DNA from 3 places in the Echinimonas agarilytica genome. Region 1 is predicted to be linked to each of the others. Evidence: predicted binding sites of a transcription regulator. Region 1 holds the regulator's gene; each other region holds the start of a gene.
The links. Region 1 encodes sigma-54, which starts transcription at its own class of promoters, with help from an activator protein. Its sites were predicted from a motif close to GTTGGCACGNNNNTNGNNT; they were not measured.
Positions count from the first base shown of each region.

Region 2: NAF29_RS10365 (DUF2884 family protein) is a predicted target of sigma-54. The motif match lies at 3,234-3,252, and genes of this name have one in related genera.
Region 3: NAF29_RS10515 (PEP-CTERM sorting domain-containing protein) is a predicted target of sigma-54. The motif match lies at 1,998-2,016, and genes of this name have one in related genera.

Region 1 covers NZ_JAMQGP010000001.1:678,594-685,061, reverse strand. Annotated here, with positions in the region: gene lptC (LPS export ABC transporter periplasmic protein LptC) at 1-407, shown strand, start outside; gene lptA (lipopolysaccharide transport periplasmic protein LptA) at 385-906, shown strand; gene lptB (LPS export ABC transporter ATP-binding protein) at 912-1,637, shown strand; gene NAF29_RS02860 (RNA polymerase factor sigma-54) at 1,707-3,155, shown strand; gene hpf (ribosome hibernation promoting factor) at 3,185-3,472, shown strand; gene ptsN (PTS IIA-like nitrogen regulatory protein PtsN) at 3,475-3,924, shown strand; gene rapZ (RNase adapter RapZ) at 3,949-4,806, shown strand; gene NAF29_RS02840 (HPr family phosphocarrier protein) at 4,803-5,075, shown strand; gene mgtE (magnesium transporter) at 5,171-6,468, shown strand, end outside.
Region 2 covers NZ_JAMQGP010000004.1:65,997-72,464, reverse strand. Annotated here, with positions in the region: gene NAF29_RS10385 (ABC transporter permease) at 1-356, opposite strand, end outside; gene NAF29_RS10380 (ABC transporter ATP-binding protein) at 343-1,008, opposite strand; gene pdxH (pyridoxamine 5'-phosphate oxidase) at 1,176-1,814, shown strand; gene NAF29_RS10370 (SprT family zinc-dependent metalloprotease) at 1,866-2,396, shown strand; gene NAF29_RS10365 (DUF2884 family protein) at 2,401-3,159, opposite strand; gene NAF29_RS10360 (hypothetical protein) at 3,493-3,633, shown strand; gene NAF29_RS10355 (glutathione S-transferase family protein) at 3,663-4,271, opposite strand; gene NAF29_RS10350 (response regulator) at 4,412-5,065, shown strand; gene NAF29_RS10345 (hybrid sensor histidine kinase/response regulator) at 5,084-6,468, opposite strand, start outside.
Region 3 covers NZ_JAMQGP010000004.1:98,328-104,795, forward strand. Annotated here, with positions in the region: gene NAF29_RS10505 (SDR family oxidoreductase) at 1-283, opposite strand, end outside; gene NAF29_RS10510 (hypothetical protein) at 547-744, opposite strand; gene NAF29_RS10515 (PEP-CTERM sorting domain-containing protein) at 1,203-1,892, opposite strand; gene NAF29_RS10520 (alkaline phosphatase family protein) at 2,507-4,162, shown strand; gene NAF29_RS10525 (esterase-like activity of phytase family protein) at 4,409-6,468, shown strand, end outside.

The sequences.
Region 1 (6,468 bases):
AATTAACCAGTACGGTGTTTGGCGAGCGAATGGAATCCTATTCAGCACTCGACATGACCATATTTACTAACCCAGAAGTCACAGTATTTAACGAAGAGTCTGGCGATGACCCCGCTTGGAAAGTCACAGCCAGCGAAGGCAGCTTGTATCAAGCGCTCGATCAATTGCAGCTCAAAGGTTCTGTTACAATTAAAGCAACCGATCCTTTAAGCCAAGTTCAAACAATTACAACACCTTATCTGGTGCTCGAAATTGACTCCAATCAGATGCATACTGATGAGAAAGTCATCGCCCTTGGCCCACACATTGAGATGCAAGGTGTTGGTCTTCAAGCAGATTTAAATAAGCAGGACATAGAAATTCTGCAAGATGTGGAAGCATTTTATGAACAAACTCCAGCGAATTAGTGCCGCAGCATTAATAGCCATATGTCCTTTTTCTTATGCCGTAAAGAGCGACTTCTCTGAACGAGTTGTGATTGAATCAGAGCGGCAAACCATTGATATGAAGTCAAATGTTGTGACGTATATTGGTGATGTCAAAGTGACTCAAGGAACATTGCAGATATTTGCAGATACACTGACTATCTTGAACGCAACCGAAGAAGGCCAACAAGTCTTGGTCGCGAACGGAAAGCCTGCAAATTACAGCCAAATCCTTGATAATGGCAAAGCAATGGATGCTCAAGCGTTGCGAGTTCGATATGAGCTTGGAGAACGTATTTTGTTGCTCACCGGTGAAGCTCAACTAACTCAAGAAGATAGCTTGGTAAAGGGTGACAAGATTCTCTACAACCTTGAACAGCAATTACTCGAAGCAGATAGCAAAGACGATGGCTCTGCTCGCGTGACAACGATCTTCATTCCAGATCAAGTCCAAGAACAACTCGACGACCAAAAGAAATAGTCTGCATGGCATTATTAGAAGCAAAAAATCTCGCAAAGTCTTACAAGCGCCGTCAAGTGGTTAAAGATGTTTCGTTGAAAGTTGAACCAGGGCAAATTGTGGGTCTTCTGGGGCCTAATGGCGCAGGTAAAACCACCACCTTTTATATGGTGGTGGGGCTTGTTCAAGCCGAAAAAGGCATTATTGAGCTCAACGGTGAAGATATTTCCTTGGCGCCCATGCATGAGCGTGCCCGAAAAGGCATCGGCTATTTGCCCCAAGAGTCGTCCATTTTTCGCAAGCTCAGTGTACGCGACAACATTATGGCTATTTTAGAGACGCGCAAAGACCTCTCTACCGAGCAACGAGAGGAAGCTCTCGACTCTTTGCTGGAAGAATTTAATATTGGCCATATTGCCCAAAGCAAAGGCATGAGCCTTTCTGGGGGGGAACGACGCAGAGTTGAAATTGCACGAGCGCTTGCCGCTGAACCCAGTTTTATCTTACTCGATGAGCCTTTTGCCGGTGTCGACCCTATTTCAGTATCGGATATTAAAAAGATCATTGAACACCTCAAAACTCGAGGTTTAGGGATATTAATTACGGATCATAACGTTCGTGAAACACTATCCGTTTGTGAGTACGCTTACATCGTGTCACATGGCGAATTGATTGCGACAGGTTCTCCGGAACAAGTTTTAGCAAATCAACACGTTCGAGATGTGTACTTAGGTGAGCAATTCCAGCTATAGTAGCTTAACGTAACCCACGGATACTGCTCATTTTGCAGCCACCGTTACACAGGAAGAGTCGGAGACTAGATGAAACCATCGCTCCAGCTTAAATTTGGCCAACAGCTGACTATGACGCCGCAATTGCAGCAAGCCATTAGGCTTTTGCAATTGTCGACTTTAGATCTGCAACAGGAAATTCAAGAAGCTTTGGATAGCAATCCACTCCTTGAACAATCCGAAGAAGAAAATTCATCTTCAGCAGATTCAGATGTCAGCTTGGACAGTATTGAAGCAGATAGTAGTACAGTTGATACTGCAGAAGCACTGCAACAAGATTCCATTTCGGAAGAAATGCCTATGGATACAACTTGGGATGAAGTTGTGTCAGCAGCCCCTGTGGCCTCAGCCGCCCCAATGCGTGAGGATGATGAAAGCTTTCAAGGTGAAACCACCGATTCATTGCATGCTCACCTCGAATGGCAGCTTGAATTAACTCCCATGACAGACACAGATCGTGCCATTGCCAGAACTATTCTTGATGGCATTGATGATGCAGGTTATCTCACTGTCACAACAGAAGATATTCTAGAAAGCCAAGGTAATGCAGAAGTTGAATTGGATGAAATTGAAGCCGTTTTAAAACGCATTCAGCTATTTGACCCAATTGGTTCGGGCTCTCGCTCCATCAAAGAATGTTTACTCATTCAATTGCGTCAATTTGGCACCGACACGCCTTGGTTAAAAGAAGCCATGCTAGTGATCAACAACCACATGGACTTACTTGCAAGTCGCGATTACCGCACATTGATGCGCCGAGCGCGACTCAAAGAAGACCAGCTTCGCGAAGTGATGCGCTTGATCCAAAGCCTCAATCCGCGTCCGGGCAGTGCCATTGTGGTCGAAGATAGCCAATACGTCATTCCAGACGTTTCAGTGATGAAGCGCAACGGCGTCTGGCAAGTCGAATTGAATCCAGATGCAGTGCCAAAAATTCGAGTCAATGAGCAGTACGCAGCTATGTCTCGTGGTGCTCGAAACACCTCTGACGGACAATTTATCCGTTCACACATGCAAGAAGCCAAGTGGTTCATTAAAAGCTTAGAAAGCCGTAACGAAACACTTATGAAAGTTTCAAACTGCATTCTGAAACGCCAATACGACTTTTTTGAGTACGGCGATGAAGCCATGAAACCCATGGTTCTCAATGATGTGGCCGAAGAAGTTGGCATGCATGAATCTACTATTTCGCGCGTGACCACGCAGAAGTATATGCACACGCCACGCGGTATATTTGAACTCAAATACTTCTTCTCCAGCCATGTGAGCACTGAAAGTGGTGGCGAATGCTCGTCCACTGCTATTCGCGCATTGATTAAAAAGCTGGTCGCAGCAGAAAACCCGGCAAAGCCATTAAGCGATAGTAAAATGGCTGAGCTACTCTCGGATCAAGGAATTAATGTGGCTCGCCGAACGATTGCTAAATATCGTGAAGCGCTCAATATTCCGCCATCCAACCAAAGAAAAAGTCTTTTGTAACAACAAGTACTGAGTGAGGAAACACGCCTATGCAACTAAACTTAACCGGTCATCATGTTGATATTACTCCTCCTTTACGTGACTATGTCACAGAGAAGCTGGCCAAATTAGAGCGCCACTTCGACAACATCACAAACGTCCATGTGGTGTTGAATGTCGAAAAACTTCGCCAGATTGCAGAAGCAACCGTTCACCTCTCGGGAGCGGAAATATTTGCGAACGCTGAAAGCGAAAGTATGTATGCGGCGATAGACTCGTTAGTCGACAAGCTCGACCGGCAGGTTATTCGCCACAAGGAAAAATTGCAGAAGCATTAATCATGAACATGCGAAGTATCCTGTCCAAGGACTGCACTTTCAGTGCAGTCCAATGTAGTAGCAAAAAGCGAGCACTTGAAATCGTAAGTGAAATCGCAGCGAAGCATCTCCAAGGACTCACCGAAAACGAAATTTTCGAGCGCTTTTTAGCACGCGAAAAACTAGGCAGTACCGGCATTGGAAATGGCATAGCCATTCCGCACGGCAGACTCCCGTCTGACGCCAGCAACGTCGCTATATTGGTTCAATTTGAATCCCCAATCGAATTCGACGCCATTGATAAAAAGCCAGTCGATATTATGTTTGCGATGCTGGTGCCCGAGCAAGACTGCAAACACCATCTCAAAACTCTTGCTTTAGTCGCTGAAAAATTAGGTCAAAAAAATACCTTAAAACAGCTCAGATGTGCCTCTAGTGCTGAAGACCTATATCAGGTTATTATCAACGCATAATCATTTATTAAAGTGCACTCTTACATGAAGCTCACCGTCGTTAGTGGTCGTTCAGGAGCAGGGAAATCTATTGCGCTCAGGGTTCTCGAAGATCTCGGGTACTATTGCGTTGACAATTTACCCATCGAACTTCTGAAGCCTTGGATCACCATGCAGCACAACCAGCACGAGAACGTTGCTGTGAGCTTAGACATGAGGAACTTGCCGAACGATCGTGCTCAGATCGAGCAATTGCTTAAAGTTCTTAAAACAGCCGTTCCCACCACTATTTTATATCTCGATGCCGATGACTCGATTCTATTGCGACGTTATTCTGAAACACGGCGCCGTCACCCGCTTACAAAAAATGAGCTTACACTGGCTGATGCAGTTGCCGCAGAGACATCTTGGTTAGAGCCGGTTCGAGAGCAAGCCGACCTATTTTTAGACACCAGCCACTCCACTATTTACGATTTTAGCGCAACACTTCGCGAACGCTTATCGGGCACATCAAAGGCTCCACTGGTGTTGGTCTTTGAATCATTTGGTTTTAAACACGGCACTCCCAACGATGCTGACTTCGTGTTTGATGTGCGCTTCTTACCCAACCCTTATTGGGAGCCGGGTTTACGTTCATATACCGGCAACGATCAGCCCGTCATTGAATTTTTTGACCAGCACAGCAATGTAGAAGCCTTTATCGCTCAGGTCGAAAGTAATCTCAAAGACTGGCTCCCCCAACTTGAAAAGAATGATCGGAGTTACGTGACCGTGGCAATTGGCTGTACTGGCGGATGCCACCGCTCAGTTCATATCGCCAACCGCCTTGCGGATTTATTTAGATCATCGTATCAGGTGCAACTACGCCATCGTAACCTTCAATATAAAAAGACTTCAGTATGATTTTAACTCGCTCACTGCTCATCCAAAACAAACTCGGGTTGCATGCGCGTGCAGCTACTAAGCTAGCTACTCTCGCACGGGACTATGAGGCAGAAGTCATGATCTCTCATGGTGACAAAAGCGCCTCCGCAGGGAGCGTAATGAGCTTGTTACTACTGCAAACGTGCCAAGGGCAGTCGGTGCAAGTCAGCGCAGAGGGTGATGATGCAGCCGCAGCACTGGACGCAGTCGAGAACCTCATCAACAATTTCTTCGATGAGGGTGAATAATCCCCTCTAATTGGCATACCTTTTGTGTGGCATATCAAGATGATTCGTTTAAACTGTAAGCCTTCTTATGACTCGGTGCGCGGGAATCAATTAATATGCCTCAAATTCTCGAACAAGAACAAACTCACAGCCGTTTAAAGGCTGTTAATGACGCTCTCAATGGCGGCATGTTTGTCCACGTGCGCCGAATGCTTCACTCCCTTCCGGCTTACGATGTTGCACTCTTATTAGAATCATCAACGCCTTCTGCACGTCCTGTTCTCTGGCAATTAATCGATCCAGACCAGCACGGTGAGATCCTTGAAGAGCTAGCGGAAGATATTAAAGACAGCATTATTCGGGAAATGGAGCCCGAACATGTTGCCGAAGCCATCGAAGGTATGGAAAGCGATGATCTCGCTTACGTCCTTGGTAGCCTTCCGGAATCGGTATTTCAGCAAGTCTTAAGCTCGATGGATGAGCAAGACCGTCATCGCGTCGAACAAGCACTCTCTTATGAAGAAGACAGCGCTGGCGCCATGATGAACACGGATGTCATTACCCTGCGCCCAGATGTCTCTGTGGATGTAGTTTTGCGCTATCTTCGGCTGCGCGGCCAGTTGCCAGAAGGCACCGATAAACTCTACGTGGTAGACAAACAAGACAAACTCTTGGGCGAAGTTTCACTCGCACTGCTCGTTAGTAGCCAGTCAGAACTCGAAATTTCGGAGATTCTTGAGGTGGACGTAGCCCCCCTCTCGGCTGAACAGCACGACTCTGAAGTAGCACAACACTTTGAGCGTCACGACCTCATTTCGGCCCCTGTGGTAGACGGCAACGGCTGCCTATTAGGCCGTATTACTGTCGATGACGTCGTTGACGTCATCCGTGAGGACGCAGAGCACTCATTAATGAGCATGGCGGGCCTAGACGATGAAGAAGATACCTTTGCACCGGCTTTAAAAAGTACCAAGCGACGCTCAGTATGGCTTGGCCTAAACGTATGTGCAGCGCTTCTAGCAGCTTCGGTATCGAATATGTTCGAAGATATTTTGTCGCAGCTTGCCACCGTCGCTATTCTCATGACTATTGTGCCGAGCATGGGGGGGGTGGCTGCCAATCAAACCCTTACTCTGGTGATTCGCGGTATCGCTTTAGGTCACGTGGGCGACAGCAACGCCCGCTGGTTATTGGGTAAAGAGGCCCTTGTGGGATTCATGAACGGTATGCTTTGGGCATTTACCCTGGCCGCAGTGGTGACCGTTTGGAAAGGCGATTGGCATTTAGGTGTCGTCATTGCCGTGGCCATGTTTGTCAATATGCTCATGGCCGGCATCGCTGGGGTCATGGTGCCACTAACACTAAAGCGGCTTAAAATTGATCCCGCACTTGCAGGAAGTATGATGGTCACGAC
Region 2 (6,468 bases), on a different contig from region 1:
CCTTGTTCGGAGGTGCCAGCCAAGGCCAGCCAGTCCACTCCCATCATTTCGATGAGCCCGTGATCTTGGCTCACCATGCGATGTTCCAGTGTTGGCACCAGTTGATCAAAACCTTGGCGGCGCAATGCAATGTAGTCAGTTTGGTCAAACGACTCATCGCCATTAGCTGCCACCAAATAACCTACAGCTTGCTGATTCAGCAATGACTCACCCTGGGCGTAGCTGGCTTGCGCTTGCGCGTTGATGAGTTGAGTTGCCACCAACAGCACATTGGCGATGATAATGCCAACCAGCAAAAATACGCCTTGCAGTGGATGATGACGGTAGTGGCTAAGAAGTGCCCTAAGCAGAGGCATGCAGATGTCCTTCATGCAAGTGCAGCACTTGGTCTGTGTATTTGGCCATTTCGTGACTATGTGTGACCATCAAGAGACTGGTATTGGCTTCGCTGACAAGGTCGCTGAGCAATTGCATCACACCGTGACTAAGCGAATCATTTAAGTTACCAGTGGGCTCGTCGGCAAATAAAATGGCAGGGCGATGAGCTAATGCTCGAGCTATTGCCACCCGTTGTTGCTGACCTCCAGAGAGTTGCTGAGGTTGGCGATGCTGTAGCTCTGTCAGCTCAAGCGCGTTTAATAAGTGTTGTAACCAAGCGGCATCATGTGCCTGCTTGTTTAAGCGAACCTGAAACAGAATGTTGTCGGCAACACTTAGCCCAGGAATTAAATTAAATTGCTGAAAGACAAACCCCAACTGATTTCGGCGAAGCTGACTTAATGCTGAATCATTGAGTTGATAAATAGGCTTTCCGGCTAGTACAACGCTGCCTTGTTTAGGAGGCTCTAGGCCTGCTGCAATTTGCAACAACGTGCTCTTGCCGCTGCCACTACTCCCCATCAAAGACAAACTTTTACCTGCGCGAAGTGATAATGAGATATGACTCACGACCGCATTGGCTTCTGTTTGATCATCAAACCAATGGCTAATTTCTGACAATTCGAGCATAAACATCCAGTCCGTTATTCGAGGAGATGCGTAAATTATATAAACTAATACGAGAGAGGCGCAGATTTGGTGCTGCATCAATAATACAGAGATGCACTTGCATTCATAGGTCGGGAAGCTGACAATCTGCCGCGAGACCCTCAAATGCTTAATGGGAGAAGGCCAATATGCTGGATTTGTCGGACGTTCGTCGAGAATACATTCAAGGTGGTTTGCGCCGCGAAAACTTACCGGACATCCCGTTTGAGTTATTCGAGCAGTGGTTACAGCAAGCCGTGGATGCAAAACTGACCGATCCCACCGCGATGGCATTGGGTACCGTAAACCAACAAGGGCAGCCATTTCAGCGCATTGTATTGCTGAAACAATCCGACCCCAGCGGCTTTGTGTTTTTTACCAATTTGGGCAGCCGAAAGGCGCTGCACATAGAACAAAATAGCCAGGTTAGTGCGCTGTTTCCGTGGCACATGTTAGAACGACAAGTACATATCACTGGCCGTGCTGAAAAGTTGTCGCATGCTGAAGTGTTACGCTATTTCTTATCGCGCCCGAAAGAGTCTCAGATTGCAGCGTGGGCGTCGAAGCAAAGCGCTCGGCTGACTGCTCGCCAAGTGCTCGAAGCTAAATATTTGGAGCTCAAGCAAAAATTTTCTGAAGGCGAGGTGCCTTTGCCAACGTTTTGGGGGGGGTATCGGATCGTGCCGGACAGCATCGAGTTTTGGCAAGGGGGAGACCGTCGCTTGCATGACCGTTTCTTGTATCAACGTGATGGCGATGATTGGACTATCGACCGCCTTGCGCCTTAGTCCATGGGGCTATTAACATTGGAGAAGGGTGTGAAACAAACGCGTTAAGATATGGCCAAATCTCCTCAAGCTATGAACTTTGATCGCTGCCGCGAGCTTGCCGAATCGCATTGGCGTGTGCCACTTGAAGCGAAAATGCAGCAACTCATCGAGCGCGCCTCGCGTCAGTTTGCACACGAATTTACGACGCCCGAATTGCATTTCAATCAACGCGGAACGTGTGCTGGCAGTGCTCGTTTGAACACTCAAGAAATGCGACTGAATCCGGTGCTACTCGAAGCTCAACCCGACTGTTTCGTCAGCGACATTATGCCGCATGAATTAGCCCACTTGTTGGTGCATCAATATTACGGCCGAGTGCCGCCGCATGGCGCTCAGTGGCAGCATATGATGGCTGAAGTATTTGGTGTGAAACCTGCACGAACACACCGTTTAGATGTGACCGACGTGCAGGGCCAAACATTTGCATATGAATGCGGTTGCCAGCGCCATTCGTTAACTATTCGACGTCACAACAAAATTGAACGTGGCGCGACCTATCGCTGTCGAAAATGTGGCGAGGCATTGGCCAGAGCCGCTTAATATTCTAAAGGCTAATGAGCTGATAGGAACTGAGCTGAGGCACTTCTTTAATTAATAAGTCTTGAGTCGTTTTCAGTTCAAGTGCTTGGTGGCACAAAGATTCTGCGCGCTGAATGAGTTGTTCTTTTTGGGGCGACACTTGTTGGTCTATTTGGTCTGCCATGGCTTCCATTCGTTGGCCAAAATCTGACATCTGTTGGTCAAAATCGCCTTTGTCTGAGTCAAACAAATCGCCAATTTGATGAAAAGTCGAACTCAAGCCAATCATTAGCGCTTTTTCAACCACGTTCTCAATGCTTGTAGAGAGCTCTTCACCGAGCTCGCCTTCTGAAATTGCGCCAAGGTAATAGCGATTTCCATCATGAGAAAACTGTTGGGTGAGGTTGTCTCTTAGGGTGCGTGTCAGCGCATTAAATTCGTCTTGCTGCTGCGCTGAACTCCCAAACCCTTGCATGACGGTATCTGCTGCCGACAGCCCAATTTCAAGGCCGTCTTCAGCAATGCCAATGGCGGTGGGCACGAGCTGGCGTAATTGTTGGTCATATTTGCTAAGGAGCTGGGTTGAGGCAGCGTTCAAATCGATTTCACGCTCATCAATGATGAGCTGGCTCGGTTGAATGATGACATGGACTGATTCGTCATTGCGAAGCTCGATTTGTTGAGGAGTCATGGCGACGTCCATATCGAGATTTACCACGCATTCAAATGCCAGAGAGGATGTAGATACGAACAGAGTGAGTGCTGTGATTAAAGTCTGGCGCATTTGAGTTCCTTGTTGTTAGTTCAATTGATTGTATCCGAGAATACTTATTGGCGAGTCGTGTTTTAGTAAGTATCAAGCAAGTCGTGTTCCAATAAAATTAAATCGTTAAATATCATTAATTTGAATTTTTCAAATAAAGTCTTAGCCCCACACTTAGCCGGAATATATAAGAGACGTTAGTGAATTTCACTTAACAGTGGCAATTTACATCAAACGGATTGCCCACTCTTCATGTGTTTCATGGCTGTTCATATTGGGTTCAGCTTGGCTCAGTAAAATACCTTCATTCCCTGCACGTCACCACGCCACGTTGAATTCTCACAGGAGAGCATTATGTTTACTTGTACTGAAGACGGAGTTCGTAGCCTGAAAGGTTGGGTCACCATGGTCACCCTTTTTGCCTGCATTGCGGCTGGTAGTATCATCGGAACTGCCGGCGGAACGGCGGTTCGAAGTTTGGGTGGGTGGGGTTAAGCCTTCTCTCAACCCCAATGAAATTTGCGTTAAGCGAGTTCTTTGTCCAAGGCTAAACTCAATGCTGGCCGTTGACTATTTCGCTTGCGATAAGCGGCCAGTTTTGGTGGCAATGGTTGGCCAAACTTCACCGCCCAATTGAGCGTTTGTGTGAGTAATATATCGGCTACCGTAAACTCGTCGAATAAACTGTCGGTGTCTGGCATTCTCGGTTCTAATTCATTGCAAATTTTCTCAAACTCCCATTCAGCAACCTCTAACATTGGCTCAACCCGTTGTGGTTCGGGCAGTGCAAACTTGTGTTTGCCCATGGTCCAAAGAGGTTGCTCGAGTTCGCATGTGATTAACGATAACCACTGATGATGGCGGCCTTTGTCGGCTACGGATGTAGGCAACAGCTTTCCATTGCCATAGGTTTCGGCTAAATACATACAGATTGCAAAAGACTCAGAAAGCACAAGGTCGTCATCGGTGAGCATGGGGACCTTGCCATTGGGGTTCATGGCTAAGTAGCCTTCACTTCGATGCTCTCCTTTACTCAAATCAACCCGTTTATATACCCACTCAAGCCCGAGCTCTTCTAAGCACCAACTCACCCGTAACGAACGACTTCGTGGCGAACCGTAAAGTGTAATCATCAAATTCTCTCCATGATCGTGACCCTAAAACATTAAAATGTTGGGTGATTAAATCTTCAATAACGTCTTTAACAGCTTGAGTGTAACCTCAAACTTCTGAAATACTAGCTCACTCACTGGAACTATCAGGACGGATCCAAATGCGCTTGGCTGACCAAATCATTATTGCCGATGATCACCCATTGTTTCGTCAGGCTTTAATGCTGACGTTGAAGACAACCCCAGAGTTAACGGATGTTGACTGGTTGGAAGCGGACACTGTAGGGGCTTTAGAAAAGTTGCTAGAACAGCATGCAGATGCAGACTTATTAGTGTTGGATTTACAGATTCCAGGCGCGCATGGCTTTTCTACATTGGTGCATGTGCGGTCTCACTTTCCTGACTTGCCTGTGGTGGTGGTGTCGGCTCATGAAGAAGAAGACAACATTCGCCGTGCAATGCATGCAGGAGCGGCTGGATTTGTGCCTAAATCGAGTGCGCCAGAGGTGTTGCAGCAGGCCCTGATCGCTATCTTGCAAGGACAAATTTGGGTGCCCAACGACGCGATTTTGAGTCAAGCGGTTGATGACGATATTGTGTCGCAAATGGCCAGTTTAACCCCGCAGCAACATCGCATATTAATGATGTTTGCTGAAGGCATGCTGAATAAGCAAATTGCCAGTGATCTTAATGTGTCTGAAGCCACGGTCAAAGCTCATGCCACGGCCATTTTTAAAAAGCTCAATGTGCGCAATAGAACACAGGCCGTCATTGCAATTAGCCAGCTTGACCTTTCTCAGTTTCATCCCCAGTAAGCTGAACATGTGTTGAGCCTATTCATGCCCTTTGATGTCATTATGATCGGGCAGGTCTAAAAAACGCTGAATCATGGCACGCAAGCGGGCAGGCTTCACCATCTTCCTCATGAATCCGTAGCCTCGGTGTTCAGCGTACTCTTGTAGTCCTTCTTTTCGGTCAGCGGTGATTAAAACGCCGGGAATATCGATCTGTGCCAATTCGCGAACGGCATCCATCAGCTCTAGCCCGGTTTCGCCGTGATCGAGTTGATGATCAACCAGCATAATAGATACGGGCTCATCTGATGCATTCACCTTATCTAAAGCTTCTTGAATACTTTGCGCCTCAATAACATTGGCATTCCAACTGCTCAACAAAGCGGTCATGCCGTGCAGTACTGACAAATCATTATCCACACACAACACCGTGCGCCCTGCAACGAGCTGAAAGGCTTGCCTTTGTGGCATGTAGGTGTTGGTTGGCAGCATGCTACAGGCAAACGCTCGGGTTGCGGTTACGGTAAAAGCACAGCCTGAACCCAGCTTGGATTTGAGCGACAACTCGTGACCTAAAATACGGCAGAAACCTTGTGCAATGTTTAACCCTAAGCCCAACCCATGAGAACCTGTGGTGCTGTTTTGGTCGAGCCGAGTAAAGGCTTGGAACACGCTGTTTTGCTGAGTTTTGTCGATACCCGGACCTGAATCAATCACTTGAATATCGATGGTTTTAGCATGGCGACGACACCCCAAAACAACTTTATGACCGCTGGCATAACGGAATGCATTCGCCAATAAGTTTTGCAACACACGGCGCAGCATTCGGGCATCCGTTTCAATCCAGAGTTTGTTCTTTTGTACGTGAAATTCCACATTGTATTCTGAAGCAAGCGCGCTAAATTCATTGGCTAATTCAGTAAAAACATCCTGCACTGCCAATGTTACCGGAGCCGCTGTAATTCGGCCTGATTCGATACGTGCGACGTCACCCATATCGTTGAGCAGCTCGCTGGCGGTTGACAATGAGGTGTTTAAATTTCCCAGCAACGCCCGTTGTTCTCGATCAAGGCGTCTGTCTTGCCCCAACGCAGAGCTAAATAAACGCGCGGCTTCTAAAGGCTGCATGAGGTCGTGGCTGCAGGTGCGTAAATAATGACTTTTGTTATAGTTAGCTTGCTCTAAAGCATCGTTCACTTGTTGTAATTCTTGGGTGCGCTCATTGACTCGTATTTCCAATTCTTCATTGGTTTGTTCTAACGCTTGTTGCGCTTCACGGTAGGATGTGACGTCTGAATAGGTCATGACGAAGCCGCCGCCGGGCATAGGGTTTCCTCGACTTAAAATCACTCGGCCACCCGGAAACGTTCGCTCAGATGTGTGCGGTGTTCCGCGTCTTAAATGCATAAGGCGTGCTCGAACTA
Region 3 (6,468 bases), on a different contig from region 1:
CGTCGACCTTATCCATATACATAATGCCTGCGTTGTTAATTAAGCAATCAACTGTACCAAACTGTGCTTCAGCATCATCAACAGCTTGTTTGAATGCAGCTAGATCAGTGATATCCAAAGCGCGACACATGGCATTCGGCAAATCCAATTCGCTTACCACGTCAATGTTTAAGTCCACCAGCAATAGCGAGTATCCTTGCGCTGAAAAGGTTCGAGTCACTTGCAAACCAACACCCGAATTTGCTCCGGTGATGACTACTAGTGGCTTATCATGTGAAGCCATGAGAGTTTCCTTAAGCCCTAGCTAACAAACGGGGCATGCTAAATTACTTCGACAAAATTAAACTGTTACCGATAACAATACCATGAAACAAAACAAACAGAAGAAGCAAGTGAAGAAAATTTGGAATGGGCTAAATCATACTTCATGGTTTTAGTGTGAAAGCTGTGAGGCAAGATACAAAGAGGATAATAGAGAGAACGAAGTCAAAGCCCCTAGGTTTTAATTAGAGGCTAAGTGCTAGTGGGAACAAGACTCGCGAGAGCTCATGCAGCTTTGCGGTTAAAGCGACGCCGTAATTTGTTTTGCAGCTCTGTGTACGTGCCCAAGCTCATGTTCTTTTCACGCTCGCTCACTGAACGCTTCATGTCGTATTGAAAGTTGTGTTTGATGCGAGGTACTTTAGGCGGTTCGAGAAAAACTTTAATTTGAGTTTTAAGCCATTGAGATATCTTTTTCAACATGATGAATACCCTCTTACAACATTGGTTAATGTGCTCTAAAAAGCGCGTTTTGGCTGTCTCTTAAGACGGTATTAGTTTACCTAAATTTAACTGAACCAGAGCTGAACGAGAATGGGTAAGAATCACTTTTCGAGCCGAAAAATAGAACCAACAAGGTCATGATTTTATTTGTAAAAATAACATCACACGAAAACGCGAATAGACATGCACTTTCAGCGCATAAATGTTGCCTTTATGTGCTCCCCTTCATGCAAAGAGTCAGGGGCAACAGACTGATTTAGAGCGCTATTAATGCCACCCAAATTCCCCCTGATTGAATACATAGTTTAACAACTGCATGATTAGGCATTCATGTCTATCAATACGCCCACAAAGCTCGCTCAATGAGCTTTGAGCATCATCAACATTCAGGCACAAAAAAGCCGCCCTAAAGGCGGCTTTTTAAAATTTTGGTAAGCTTATGCTTTGCGACGGCGCGCCATAGCAGCACAACCCAACAAGCCTAAACCGAACAATGCAACTGCGGCAGGTTCAGGAATAGTCGCTCCGTGGAAGTCACCTGAACCCGTTGCAATCAAGTTGCCTTGGCTGTCATACAAAGGTGAACCGAATGAGCCGTTGAATGCAATGTCAGATCCGTCAATGCCTACGTTAGTATCAAAGTTATCTGCTGCAATACCGCCAACTACGTCCAAGTATCCCGTGCCTGTTAAGCTGGTGATGCTGCCACTGAAACCATTGACGTTACCAATAAATGAGTAGTCACCAAAACCTTGGTCTACGTCATGACCTTCAAGCGCTAACCATAAGTCCTTATCAGTAGAACCGGCTTGTTGAACATAAATATCAATTGTTCCGCCAGTGTAGATGTATGTATCAGAGAAGATGCCATCAATTGGTGGAGCTGCAAGGGTGTATCCGCCCATGACAAACGTCAGTTCACAGCTAGCACAGGTAAATGGCCCAGTAGCCGTGTTCAAAGAACCCGTTACAGTAAATTCGCCTGTTACAGGGTTCAATTTTTGTTCAATGGCACCTGTCACGGTAGTGAAAGGACCCGGCGTGTATTCAACACCACCAATCATGTCTGCTTGCGCGGTCAAACTTGTTGCGACCAAAGCCAAAGCTGCTATGCATTTCTTAAACATCTAACTATTACTCCATGGCTCGTTTGATGAACCAAATATATGTTAACTACTAAGTCGGTGATTTCCGTTTAATTTTTACAACAACGGATTCGTCTGACCCAGCTAATGCAAACCACAGGCCAAAAACCCTAATCGCTTGATTATAAACAATAAAATAAAAATCAGAGCCTGCATTTAGAATTTTAGAAGCTGAAAACTCAAAAGCTGTAAAATATAGCCACAATGAACTGTTCGCAAATTAATCACCTAGAGTATTTGCTCACACTCTAAGACGACTGTTTAGTTAACCTTAAGAATTGAATAAATCGCCACACCTCCTATGAATACTAGCTTTGCAGAGAAGTTTATTTTTTTACACTGTATAAACTGATTCATTACCAACCACTGTAAAGAATAATGACATGCCATTTTTTTGACATGTGTCAAACTTTACTACCGGTCATGATGAGTCCAATTGCTGGCTCATTTTTACAGGCAGCTCCGAGTGAAAATGAAACTTCATTTGACCTTCAAGCCTTCTATAGCGACACTCTCGTAACACGTTGTTTACTCTTACAACATAACTTCATCGAGACTCATTCATAGTGAATGCCTAAACCGAGAGCTAACGAGTAATGAATAACTTTTCAACGACCCTCATTGCATGCAGTCTGACCCTATTCTTAGGCGCTTGTAGCGCAACAGCCCCTGCATCATTAGATGCATCTCCGCAGGGACAACTCGCAAATCAATGGTTCGCCGATGGCGAAGCTTCCATTGCACTAGGCACGCAAAAAACCATCAACAACAAAAAGGGAGCCGCTAAAAACGTCATTCTCTTTGTTGGTGACGGCATGGGCATTTCAACCATTACTGCAGCGCGAATTTTAGCCGGCCAACAACAAGGTCAAACCGGTGAAGAGTATCAATTAAGTTTTGAGCAACTGCCGTTTTCAGGTTTGGTGAAAACCTACAACACCAACCAACAAACCCCAGATTCAGCGGGCACCATGACGGCCATGATGTCGGGTGTTAAAACCAAAGCTGGATTCATCGGCGTGAGCCAAGCTTCGCGCAGAGCCGACTGCCAAGACTACCTCAACAATGGCGAAGCACTCTTCAGCGCGTTAGAGCTAGCCGAGCTAGCTGGAAAATCAACGGGGATTGTAAGCACTGCAAGACTCACTCATGCAACGCCTGCAGCAACATACGCAAAGTCTGTAGAGCGCGACTGGGAAAGCGATGGAGATTTGAAGAACGGCGAAGCACAGCTTGGTTGTAAAGATATTGCCAGCCAGCTCATTGATTTTAAACCCAACTTAGAACAACGCATTAACGACGGCAACCCCCTTCCTATCGTTTCAGGTATTGATGTGGCCTTTGGTGGAGGACGCCGAGCATTTTTTGGTGACGACCCAGCGTCGATAGCCGGTTTTTCTGAAAAAGCGGGTGAAGGTCGCCGGAAAGACGGCCGTAACTTAATTGAAGAATGGCAACAACAAGGCGGCCAATACGTGATGGATCAAGCCGGTTTCGATGCCCTCTCAATCAACAACGATGCGCCTGTCTTAGGCTTATTTAATGCATCGCATATGCGTTATTCAGCCAATCGACTTGAAGACAAGTCAGGCGAGCCCACGTTAACTGAAATGACCGACACTGCGATTGATTTATTACAACGCAATAATGAGGGGTTTTTCCTCATGGTTGAGGCCGGGCGGATTGACCACGGGCATCACGCAGGCAACGCCTACAATGCCCTGACCGATGCCGTTGAACTATCATCTGCGGTTCAAAAAGCGCTGGAAAAAACCAACCCCGAAGAAACCTTAATTATTGTCACCGCTGACCACAGTCATGTATTTACTATGGCGGGCTATCCCACTCGCGGTAACCCAATTCTTGGAAAAGTAGTCGGTAACGACGATCACGGAGAACCTAAGTCAGAGCCCACGAAGGCCGATGATGGAATGCCCTACACCACGCTTGGTTATGCAACAGGCCGTGGGCATGCGTCGCTGGAAAATAACACCAACGCCGATGTGCGCTATGGCAAGCCCATCGATGCCGGACGCCATGACATTTCAGACATCGACACCACACACAGTGGCTACCACCAAGAAGCGCTGGTTCCACTTGGCTCAGAAACCCACGGCGGCGAAGATGTGGCTGTATACGCTTCTGGCCCTGGATCGCACCTTGTGAGCGGAACAATTGAACAAAATGTGATCTTTCACGTTATGAACCACGCTGCTGACCTTACCGGAAAAGCATCGAAAAACATTCAATAATCCAATGACAGCAGGCGCTCAATCATTCAGTTGAGCGCCTCATCACATACACCAACAAAACTCCGCTCACTATCTCCTAAATACTTCTTTCCAAACTTCATTTTAGCCATTCGAAAACTAAACCACTCCTTCAACCTGTCATCTTTAAGTCAAAAAACTGAAATCTAAATGTTTATAAAATGTAACAAGAAGTGTTTACAAAGTAGGCCTCATATTAAGAATTAATGATCTTCAAGGGACTTACAGATGACTTTCCAAAAGAATGCGTTGGCTATGACTATCGCAATGTCGCTCACTATCGGCCTCACCGCTTGTAACAGCGATAATGACAACGATAGTTCAAATGCAGAAGCACAAAACTTCAATCGCATTGCAACCTTTCCTGTCTGCCTTCAACTCGACGACAACTGTCATGTTGATGACGAAACTGCGGCAGAAATCGTTGCAGCAAGCGTCGACGGCAATACGCTCATTTATTCAAATAGCCCGAACGAATCATTAGGTTTTGTCGACATTTCTGATCCTTCATCACCAATGCCGATCGCCGAATTAGCGCTCGGTGGTGAGCCAACATCTGTTACTGTTCTCAACGACTACGCTCTTGTAGCCATCAACACTTCTGAAGACTATGTTAACGTCAGCGGTGCATTAATTGTGGTTGATATTGCCACTCGTAGCGAAGTGGCCCGCATGGACCTAGGCGGCCAGCCTGACTCAATTGCAGCAAGCCCAAGCGGTGATTATGTTGCGGTTGTGATTGAAAACGAACGTGACGAAGATTTTGAACCTACCGACGGCGCACCTGTTCAATTGCCAGCAGGCGGGTTCATTATCATTGATACAGCATTGTCAGACCCAGCAGACTGGACTCGTCGCAATGTTGATATGACAGGCCTAGCCACTTTATTCCCTTCTGATCCAGAGCCTGAATATGTCGACATCAATGACGACGATATGGCCGTGATCACTTTGCAAGAAAACAATCATATTGTGGTGGTAGATTTAGCTTCTGGCGAAGTGATGAACCACTTCTCTGCCGGCACAGTAGACCTTGTGAACATCGATACTGAAGAAGAAGATGCAGCACTGATTTCTCTGACATCTTCAGCGTCTGATGTGCCACGTGAGCCCGACGGCGTCACTTGGATTTCTAATGACCATTTTGTCACAGCCGATGAAGGCGATTTATATGGCGGTAGCCGTGGCTTCACCATCTTCGATAAAGATGGCACGGTTGTGTACTCTTCAGGGAACACGCTCGATCACTTAGCGGTTAAGCTCGGCCATTACCCCGATGCGCGTTCAGGCAATAAAGGGAACGAACCTGAGAATGCTGAATATGCCATGTTCGGTGATGACGAGTATTTGTTTGTAAACTCTGAGCGCTCAAGCTTGATTTTCGTGTACGACGTTGAAAACCCTGAAATGCCAGAGCTCAAGCAAATTTTGCCGACAGCGGCAGGCCCAGAGGGCGTTTTGGCCATTCCTTCACGTGATCTTTTGATTGCAGCAAGTGAAGTAGACGAGCGCGGTGATAAATTACGTTCTGCTTTGAATATTTATCAACTCAGCGAACAAGCCGCGTCATACCCTACTCTTCAGTCTGCTGATGTAGACGGTTTGCCCATCGCATGGAGTGCATTGTCTGGACTTGCGGCACACCCAACTGATGCCAACATTCTCTACACAGTGAATGACAGCTACTATCAGCAAAACCGCATTTTCACTATTGATGTGTCGCAAACACCGGCAACAATTACCGCATCAATGAAAATTACCGATAGCGACAACGTCCTAGCCAGCATCGCGGCCACTGCCGTTGATGCCGCTTTGGATGACGATGACGCTGCACGCATTGAAACATTCGATTCAGCAGATTTAGCAGCACTCATCAATTCAGACAAAACCATTAACATTGACCCTGAAGGCATCGCAGTTGCCTCTGATGGCGGTTTCTGGGTTGCGTCTGAAGGTGCAGGCACAATCGGTGATGAAGATCGCCCATTGAACAGCTTAAACTTCATCTTCAAAGTAAGCCCAACCGGAGCAATCCAAGACGTCGTGACATTAGGTGCAGAGCTTAACGCGATGCAGGTTCGATTTGGACTCGAAGGCATTACCGAGCACAACGGCAAATTGTACGCCGCTGTTCAACGCGCTTGGGGCGACAACGATCACCCTGTTATTTTCATTTATGACATCGAAAGCAAAGAGTCGAGCCACGTATTCTATCCACTGGATGATGCGGAATCTCAAAATGGCGGCTGGGTTGGACTGAGCGACATCACAGCGATGGGCGACGATCA